Regions from separate parts of the Vreelandella titanicae genome, predicted to be linked through region 2. Evidence: predicted binding sites of a transcription regulator. Region 2 holds the regulator's gene; the other holds the start of a gene.

Region 1 (4,284 bases), 1.2 Mb from region 2:
GCTGTGCACGCGGTTAAGCTGGCGGGTTTGCCGCTCTAGCGTTTGGAGTGTGTTTGCAGAAGGTTCATTAGCGGCTGCATAGGCGGTGGGTAACAACGAAGTAACAGCAAACGAAACAAGCAAAGCAGTAGCGCGCATCGCAACACCTTCGGTATAAGTGGCAAAGGTTCGAGGTTTAGAAGTAGCAGAGGTTCCACAGCATAAGCACAGCCACTTTCTAAGAGGGAAATGCAGCGACATTACGCAAAAGCAGGAAAAGCCTGCTAGGCTGGAGGTGTTGGCTAATGGGTAAGCAAGCCTTTGATTTCCCTAAAACGCAATAAGCAAGGAGTGCCCTATGCGTAATATTATCTACATTATTGGCCTTATCGTGGTTGTGCTGTTCATTCTGTCAATGCTAGGCCTACGCTAAGCTACATAGAACTAGGTCTTATAGGGCCAGGCTTTAAAAATGAGCCTGAGGAACATAAGACCAAGCAAAAAACGCCCAAAGCTTTCGCTTATGGGCGTTTTTTTTTGACCAGCTGTTTAGGGCGGTAATGCTTGGCGACTAAGGGATTAGGCGCAGTCAGCGGCCCCTTGACCAAACATATCAAACATCAATTCGCGGCCAAGGCAGGTTAATACGAAACGACCATACTCATTAAAGGTTGCTGCTTCACTGGCTTCCATCACCTGTTGGCAGGATGCCCAGGTGGGCGCGGTAGAACTAAGTGCCGATAATTCACGGCGGGCTAAGCCACGCTGGGGAAGGGTAATGGTTTCGAGCACATGACCATTGTCGTAGAGCAGCTCAGCGGCAATCGATAAACACTGGCGAAGGCTACGTTGAACGTTTGCAGCGGTCGATGGCCCATAAGGCGCTTTTAAAGGGCGTTCTTTAGTCAGCTCGGGCGTCATAAAGCCCGGAGGCGTAGTGTCTGGATGTGTAGTTTCTGGAGGCATCGTGTGTTCTCCTGCGGTCAGCACCAAGTCGGGCTTGTTGCAGCGCATTATAAACCAAGGTCGATGTTAGACCAAGGTCTATAATTTAGAGAAGATCTCCCGCTATTGAACTCATCAACGGTAGGTCAATGTGCTACGCTCGCTACCACGTATTTTAGCGAGTTAATAAGTCATGCATATCAGTGTATTCGGAACCGGTTATGTCGGCCTTGTCGCAGGCGCCTGTTTAGCCGATGTTGGGCATCAAGTCACCTGTATGGATGTTAACGCTGATCGGATTGATCAGCTTAATGGCGGAGAGGTGCCGATTTTTGAGCCAGGGCTAAGCACTATCGTTGCCCACAACGTGGCAGCTGGCCGTTTACGCTTTACTACCGACGCTGCCCAAGCGGTAACCGATGGCGAATTGCTGTTTATCGCCGTGGGAACGCCGCCCGATGAAGATGGCAGTGCCGACTTGCGCTATGTGCTAGAGGTGGCGCGCACGATCGGCCAGCATATGGATAGCTATAAGCTGGTGATTGATAAATCTACCGTGCCGGTGGGCACCGCGGAAAAAGTCCACGCCGTTATCAGCGATGTGCTCGAACAGCGCGGTGCATCACTCGAATTCGATGTGTGTTCGAACCCTGAGTTTATGAAGGAGGGGGCGGCGATCGAAGACTTTACCCGTGGCGCGCGGATTATCGTTGGCACGGAAAGCGAGCGGGTAAAAGCGCATATGCAAGAGTGCTACGCCCCCTATAACCGCAACCACGAAAAGCTGATGTTTATGAGCGTGCGGGCCGCAGAGCTGACCAAATACGCCGCCAATGCCATGCTCGCCACCAAAATCAGCTTTATGAACGAGATCGCCAATCTTGCTGAACGACTCGAAGTGGACGTTGAAGACGTGCGCCGAGGGATTGGCAGCGACCCACGCATTGGCTACCACTTTATATACCCTGGCTGCGGCTACGGCGGCTCCTGCTTCCCCAAAGATGTCCAGGCGTTAGAGCGTGCCGCGCGCCAATTAGGCTATACGCCGGAACTGCTCAGCGCTGTCGAGTCAGTGAATTTACGCCAAAAGCAAACCCTGTTCACAAAACTGCAAGATAGTTTAGGCAATCTAAGCGGTAAGACCATTGCAGTATGGGGCTTGGCCTTTAAACCCAACACGGATGATATGCGTGAAGCCCCAAGCCGCACGTTAATGGAAGCACTCTGGCAAGCGGGCGCTAAGGTGCAGGCGTTTGATCCCGAAGCCATAGCAGAATGCCGACGCATTTACGGGGAGCGGGATGACCTGATGCTAGCAGGCGACCGGATTCAGGCAGTGAAAGGTGCCGATGCTTTGGTTATCTGCACCGAATGGAAAGAGTTTCGCAGTGTCGATTTTGATTGGCTAGCCGACCAGTTGGCTGAAAAAGTCGTCATCGATGGACGTAATTTGTATGCGCCAAGCGCCGTTAAAGAAGCGGGGCTGCGTTACATTGGGGTTGGGCGGAAGAACAGCTAAAAGGGGAATCTATTATTTTGATTTTTCTTATTAATTGGCGATGGCTGTTACGTTTCATTACTTTTAATAACGTCTTGACACGAAAAAAGAAGAAGAATATTTAAGTTATTCTTCACCTAGCCGAGGTTTTAAGGTAATCGTATTAAAAACAGTGCTACGTATTGCTTAATGAAGGAACGCGAATCGTAGCTACATGTATTCAAAAAAGGCATTGGTTTATGGCTGCTATTACATCACTAGGCATCGGTTCTGGTTTGGATCTGAATGGCTTGCTGGAGCAATTAAAAACGGCAGAACAAGCAAAGCTTGAGCCTATTGCGGAACAGCTCCAGTCTGAAGATACGAAAATATCTGCCTATGGTAAGTTGCAAAGCGCGCTTGAGCAGTTTCAAAGCTCAGCCGAAGCACTCAATGATGGGGCGTCATTCGAGAGCCTAACAACCAATGTAGAAGGCAGTGCTGTTGGCGCTGTTAGCAGCAATGAGGCCCAGCCAGGTCAGTACGAAGTACAGGTCGGCCAGTTAGCTACAGCCAGTAGCCTAGTAACAGAGCGTTTGGAAACAGCAGACGAAAGCATAGTGACTGGGGAGCAGTCATTAACCTTTACTCTTGCTGACGGAGCTATGGATCCCATTACCATTGCCGATGGCAGTTCCCTTGAAGATATGCGTGATGCTATCAATCAACAGAGTGATGGCCGCTTAAGCGCCTCTATTATCAACGACGGTGAAGGGTATCGTCTTGCAGTAAATTCGACGGAAACGGGTGCGGACGCGAGTATTGAAAGCACAAACTTTTCAGACATTCTTGCTGGCGATGTACAAACGACTGATGCCCAGGTAGTTCAAGCGGGTCAGGATGCAGAGTTTAACGTCAATGGAATTGACATTGTCAGCCCTACCAATCAAGTGGAAGGCGCTATTCAAGGCATTACCCTGAACTTATCTGAGGCGGGTGCAACAAGCACAGTCAGCGTTGAGCAAGATAGTGAAGCTATCCGCGAGCAGGTCACGGCCTTTGTTGATGACTTCAACACGCTCAAGGACACCATTACCAGCTTGACAGCGTTTGACGAAGAGACTGGGCAGGCGGCGGGGTTGAACGCCGATGCCACGACTCGTGCGGTTGAACGAGAGCTTCGTCAAACAATTAGCAGTGTTGTCGGCGGCGATGGCTTTAGCGTGTTGTCGGATGTAGGAATTTCGCTTCAAGTAGACGGCAAGCTGGAGATTGACGAAGATAAATTAGATAGCATTGTTGCTAATCAGCCAGATCAGCTAGCCAATTTTTTTGCAGGCGATAGCGAAGAGGGTGGCATGGCAGGGCAAATAGCCTCATCGCTTGAAAGCTTGGTTGGAACAGGTGGCCGTCTTGAAAGTGCCGTTGATTCGTCTGAGAGTCGCTTTGCTTCGTTAGAAGACCGATATGCGACAACGGAAAGCCGTATCGAACAAACCGTTGAGCGTTATCGCACGCAGTTTCAAGCGATGGACAGCATGGTAGCTCAAATGAACTCAACCAGTGCTTATCTGACCCAGCAGTTTGCAGCGCTTGATCAGCAAAGTTAAAATTAGCCTGATAAACCAGCTAAATTAATAGATTACAAGATGCCCTGCACTATGTGCTGGGCATTTTTCTTTGCAATGCTTTAAAAACAGCTTAAAAAAAGGCATTACCTCTAAAGTTTGTTCCTCCGCAGCCGATAGATTACCTAGACACCTTTCTCTACTTCTTATAAGGAATGAGCCCCATGGCATCGATCACAGCACTCGGTGTAGGTTCTGGATTGGATCTTTCAGGTTTGGTGGATCAGCTAAAAGCGGCCGAACAGCAAAAGCTTG
Region 2 (4,284 bases):
AGCCGTCGCCGCCGCGATACCGGCATGCTTGATGCACTGGTCTACGCCTTTATGGCACGAGATGCGATTCGTCAAATGGGCAGTGTTAGTCGAGAGGGCGTGGCGTGAGCGAACAGGATCAAGCATCGGGTCTACGCAAGTGGGCAAACCTGCAGCGCCAACAGCAGCAAGCTGAGGGTACAGTTGATGTTGCGGCGGCAGAACACGTGCCGGAATCTGAACAGCCTAGCTCTCTGTTAAAGCCGACAGCTGCAGCGGTGGAAGAGCCAGCAACGGTGGTAGCGCACCGGCCCAAAATTCCGCTTATTGTGGTCGGACTACCGGGTAGTGGTGCAGCCCAGGTGAACAAGGTTAAAGCACGATTAGGGCAGTGGTCGACGTTAGGTCGAAGCTGGGCCGGTGATCCTGAGGATTGGGATATTCATATCGTCATGGCCGAAACGGCCGACCTAGCCCAACTTTGCGATCAATACAGCCGTTGGGCACTGTGGATCAGTAGCGATGCCGATACCTTTGCTTCCATGTTCCGTACCTTGCGTCAACTACATGAGCGTGGCGGGCCGCGCCGTTTGCTGGCGCTCCACGAGCCGCACTTGCCGCGTCAAGGGTTGCTCAATAACTTGCGTGAGGCAGCTGATTACTACTTAAATATGGAGCTGTTGGTACTTGCACGATGAGCGCACTCTGCCGAGGAGACCAAGCATGCTAAGCTGGCTATTAAGAGGGAGACTGCTACTGAGCCCAGTACTGCTGACAGGGTGTCTACTAGCAGGGGTAACGGGAAACGCCCAGGCGACACCCGGTAGCTGGAGCAGCCAGATACCAGGTCTGATGGTAGCGATGAGTGATCGGTCAAGCGCTAGCCAAAACGCTACCCCACCTGCTGCTGCTAACAATGTGGAGTCAGCACAGCTCGGGCGTATTCATTGGCAGTTTCAATATCCCCCTGGTGCGTTATTAAACGCTTGGCTGTGCCATCCTGAGCAGTGCGTTGCGTTAGCTGGCATGCGGGGGACTACCACTGCCCTGGCGGGGTTTGCCGCGGATGCGCCGTTGCATTTTCGCTTCGCTTTACGTCCGGGGCAGCGGCCTGTTCGTGTCCAGGGGCTGCAAATGATTGTGAACTATCAGTGAAGGCTGGATAGACGCGAGGCGAGAGGATGTACACAGCACAAGGCAGGATCAAACAGAGTGAGCTGTTGACGCAATACATGCCACTGGTACGACGTCAGGCCTTGACGCTTCAGGTCCGTTTGCCAGCCAGTATTGAGCTCGACGACCTTATTCAAGCCGGGATGGTAGGGCTGCTGGAAGCGCTGGGGCGCTTCGATGCCACCCAGGGGGCAACGTTCGCGACGTTTGCCAGTCAGCGTATTCGCGGTGCAATGATGGATGAATTACGTACCCGCGACTGGTTGCCCCGCAGCGTGCGCCGCTCAGCGCGAGCGGTTGACAGTGCCGTTCGTCAATTAGAGCAACAGCTCGGACGGGCACCAGAAGAGAACGAAATCGCCCAACACCTTGAAATGCCGTTGAGTGAGTATCAGCAGCTCCTCAACGACACCAACAGTGGTCAACTGTTGCCGTTTGAAGAGCTGGTGGCCGACGGTGGCGAGCCTAGCAATAATGAATTGGCTAATTCACCGTTCGAGCAGTTGCTAGACGGCCAGCAACGACAAACGTTGATTGAGGCAATTGAAGCGCTGCCAGAGCGTGAAAAGCTGCTAATGGCTCTGTACTACCAAGAAGAACTCAACCTTAAGGAAGTAGGGGCTGTGTTGGGTGTCACGGAGTCACGCGTTTCACAACTGCACAGCCAAGCCGTCAGCCGCTTACGCGCGCGTTTACACGACTCGGCATAACACCTCTTTTTACTCACTTGTGACCGGCAAGGAGCCGTGGATGAACCCTTCGACGCTGATAGGCATATTTGCCAGCATACTACTGTTGGTGAGCGTGCTGTTTTTCACCGCAGAGTCCCCTGAAAGTTTTATCAATTTGCCGGGTTTGGCCATTGTGGTGACCGGTACCCTAGCGGCAACCTTTATCAGCTATCCGCTGAAAGAGGTGCTCCGCGTCGTACGGTTGGTGGGCTTGGTATTCCGGCGCGAAAATACCTATATGCGTGACGATATCCGCGAATTGGTGGATATGTCGCGACTCTGGTTTAAGGGCGATGTACGTGCGGTCGAGCGCGAGTTGGAGCATACCCGAAACCCGTTTTTGCGTACCGGGATCCAACTGGTCATTGCCAACACCAAAGAGGATGAAATTTTTGACATGCTGCGTTGGCGCATTGCCCGTCTTAAAGCGCGTGAGCATGCCGAGGCACAAATATTCCGTACCATGGCCACCTATGCACCCGCATTTGGCATGATCGGCACCCTGGTGGGGCTGGTCAATATGCTGGAAGTCATGGACGCAGGCGACCTGCAGGTGATCGGCCCGCGCATGGCGGTGGCCCTGCTCACCACCTTCTACGGCATTTTACTCGCCAACTTGGTGTTTAAGCCGATTGCGGTGAAACTCGAGCGCCGCACCGAAGAGCGGCTGATTACCATGAACATGGTGCTGGAAGGTATTTCGCTGATTACCAAGCGCCGCCTGCCGTCGTTTATTGAAGAGACCCTCAACTCGTTTGTAGCTAACTATCACGATGAGATCCGTGATAACAGCGTCAAACCAAGGCCTGATTCGTCGGTTAGTGCGGCGGCGAAGGGGTAGGCCAGATGCTTGACCGTGATACGCGCCACGCACTGGAAATGACGCCGTCGCCAGGCGATGGTGACGAGGGTTGGCTAACCAGCTATTTGGATGTGCTGACGCTGCTAATCACGCTCTTTGTGCTGCTGCTTTCACTGACACCGCCGGGAGGCGGTGAGGCGGCTGATACTGCTTTCATGCGCTCGGCTAGCGCTGTATCATCATTGCCGCTGGCGTCTCTAGCCACTGGTATTCAGCCCCGCCATTCAGGGGTTCAGCCGCAGTTTGATGGGCTCGACATCCCCGGTGTCAGTGTTTCGCAAGGGAGTGAAGGGGTCACGTTACGTATTGATACCAGCCTTTTATTTCCCAGCGGTCAAGCTGTACTGACTTCCCGTGGGCAAGAGGTGGTAGAAAGCCTTATCGATGTGCTGACCCGTTTTGACGGTCAGATTTCGGTAGAAGGCCACACCGACAGCGTGCCTATTTCAACGGCCCGCTTCCCCTCTAATTGGGAGCTTTCATCAGCGCGGGCTATCGCTGTGGTGAGGCATTTAGAGCGCCAAGGATTCAATATCTCTCGTATGCGGGCCGTCGGTTATGCCGACACCCAACCCATGGAACCGAACGCAACGGCGGAGGGCCGAGCTGCCAACCGTCGCGTAGAGTTGTTGCTAAGGCAGCAGGTCGAGGGTGAATAGATTGCGAGGCCACGTTTGTGTCCATGTACCACCCGCGGTTGCAGTCGTTTGGAGCTCTGCTGGTTTTAGATGCCGATTGTCGCCGCATTCAAGCCAGTAGCACCAACTTAACCCGCTTGACCGGTATTGAGCGCCCTGAAAATGGGCCGCACACTCTTGCCTATGTGTTAGGAAAACGGCTAAGCCAGCGGGTGCGCCGCGAGTTGCAGGGGCAGCAGAAACTCTCCGGCCCGCTGGTGTTTATTCGTTCCAAGCATAGCAACATGCGTTTTCAGCTCTATGCTTACCGAGCAGGTGGGAAGGTCATCGTCGAGATTGAGTCACTCAACCCCCAAGGTAAGCGCCGCCTGCTTGGCACAGTCAATGAGCGGCTGATGCATTTAGCCGACGCAACCCACCAGGAAGAGCTGCTCGACTGCTTGGTTAACGCTATTCAACAGCTCACTGGCCATGATCGCGTCACCGTGTGCCATTTCGACAGTGATTGGCATGGTTTAATGGTTGCCGAAGCGCTGGGCAACCAGCTGCCCTCGCTGTTGGGTCAGCGCTTCCCCTCAAGCGACTTCCCTGTCGCCTTACGCAAAAGTTACCAACATTACCCCGTTCGGTTAATTGAAGACGTCGATGCGCCGCCTGAAACGCTGACTCCCGCCTACTCGGGAGTGAGCCTTAGCGGCAGCTTTTTACGCGCCCCTGCCCCTGAGCGGCAGCGATATTTAAATCGCCTGGGGGTGCGTGGGTCATTCAGTTTGGCCATGCAGGGGGATACTGGCTTATGGGGTCTAGTGTTTTGCCATTCGCCAGCACCGCACTCGGTTGAACCCCCCGTGCGTGATGCCGTTCGCACCCTCGTGCAAATGGCCACCCAGCGCATGCTGTT

What was found. The regulator FliA, encoded in region 2, starts transcription of late flagellar genes. The targets are predictions, from matches to a motif close to CTAAAGTTNNNNNNNNNNCNGCCGATA.
Region 1: the regulator FliA is predicted to act here: its motif matches at 2,543-2,569, upstream of fliD (flagellar filament capping protein FliD).

What each region holds. Positions count from the first base shown of each region.
Region 1 covers NZ_CP059082.1:2,015,023-2,019,306, forward strand. The annotation lists gene HZS52_RS09300 (serine hydrolase domain-containing protein) at 1-138, opposite strand, end outside; gene HZS52_RS09305 (hypothetical protein) at 559-945, opposite strand; gene HZS52_RS09310 (UDP-glucose dehydrogenase family protein) at 1,118-2,443, shown strand; gene fliD (flagellar filament capping protein FliD) at 2,605-4,011, shown strand; gene fliD (flagellar filament capping protein FliD) at 4,194-4,284, shown strand, end outside.
Region 2 covers NZ_CP059082.1:781,808-786,091, reverse strand. The annotation lists gene flhF (flagellar biosynthesis GTPase FlhF) at 1-108, shown strand, start outside; gene HZS52_RS03730 (C15 family peptidase) at 105-677, shown strand; gene HZS52_RS03725 (flagellar protein FlhE) at 703-1,134, shown strand; gene HZS52_RS03720 (RNA polymerase sigma factor FliA) at 1,161-1,862, shown strand; gene HZS52_RS03715 (motility protein A) at 1,903-2,724, shown strand; gene HZS52_RS03710 (OmpA/MotB family protein) at 2,730-3,404, shown strand; gene HZS52_RS03705 (sensor domain-containing diguanylate cyclase) at 3,428-4,284, shown strand, end outside.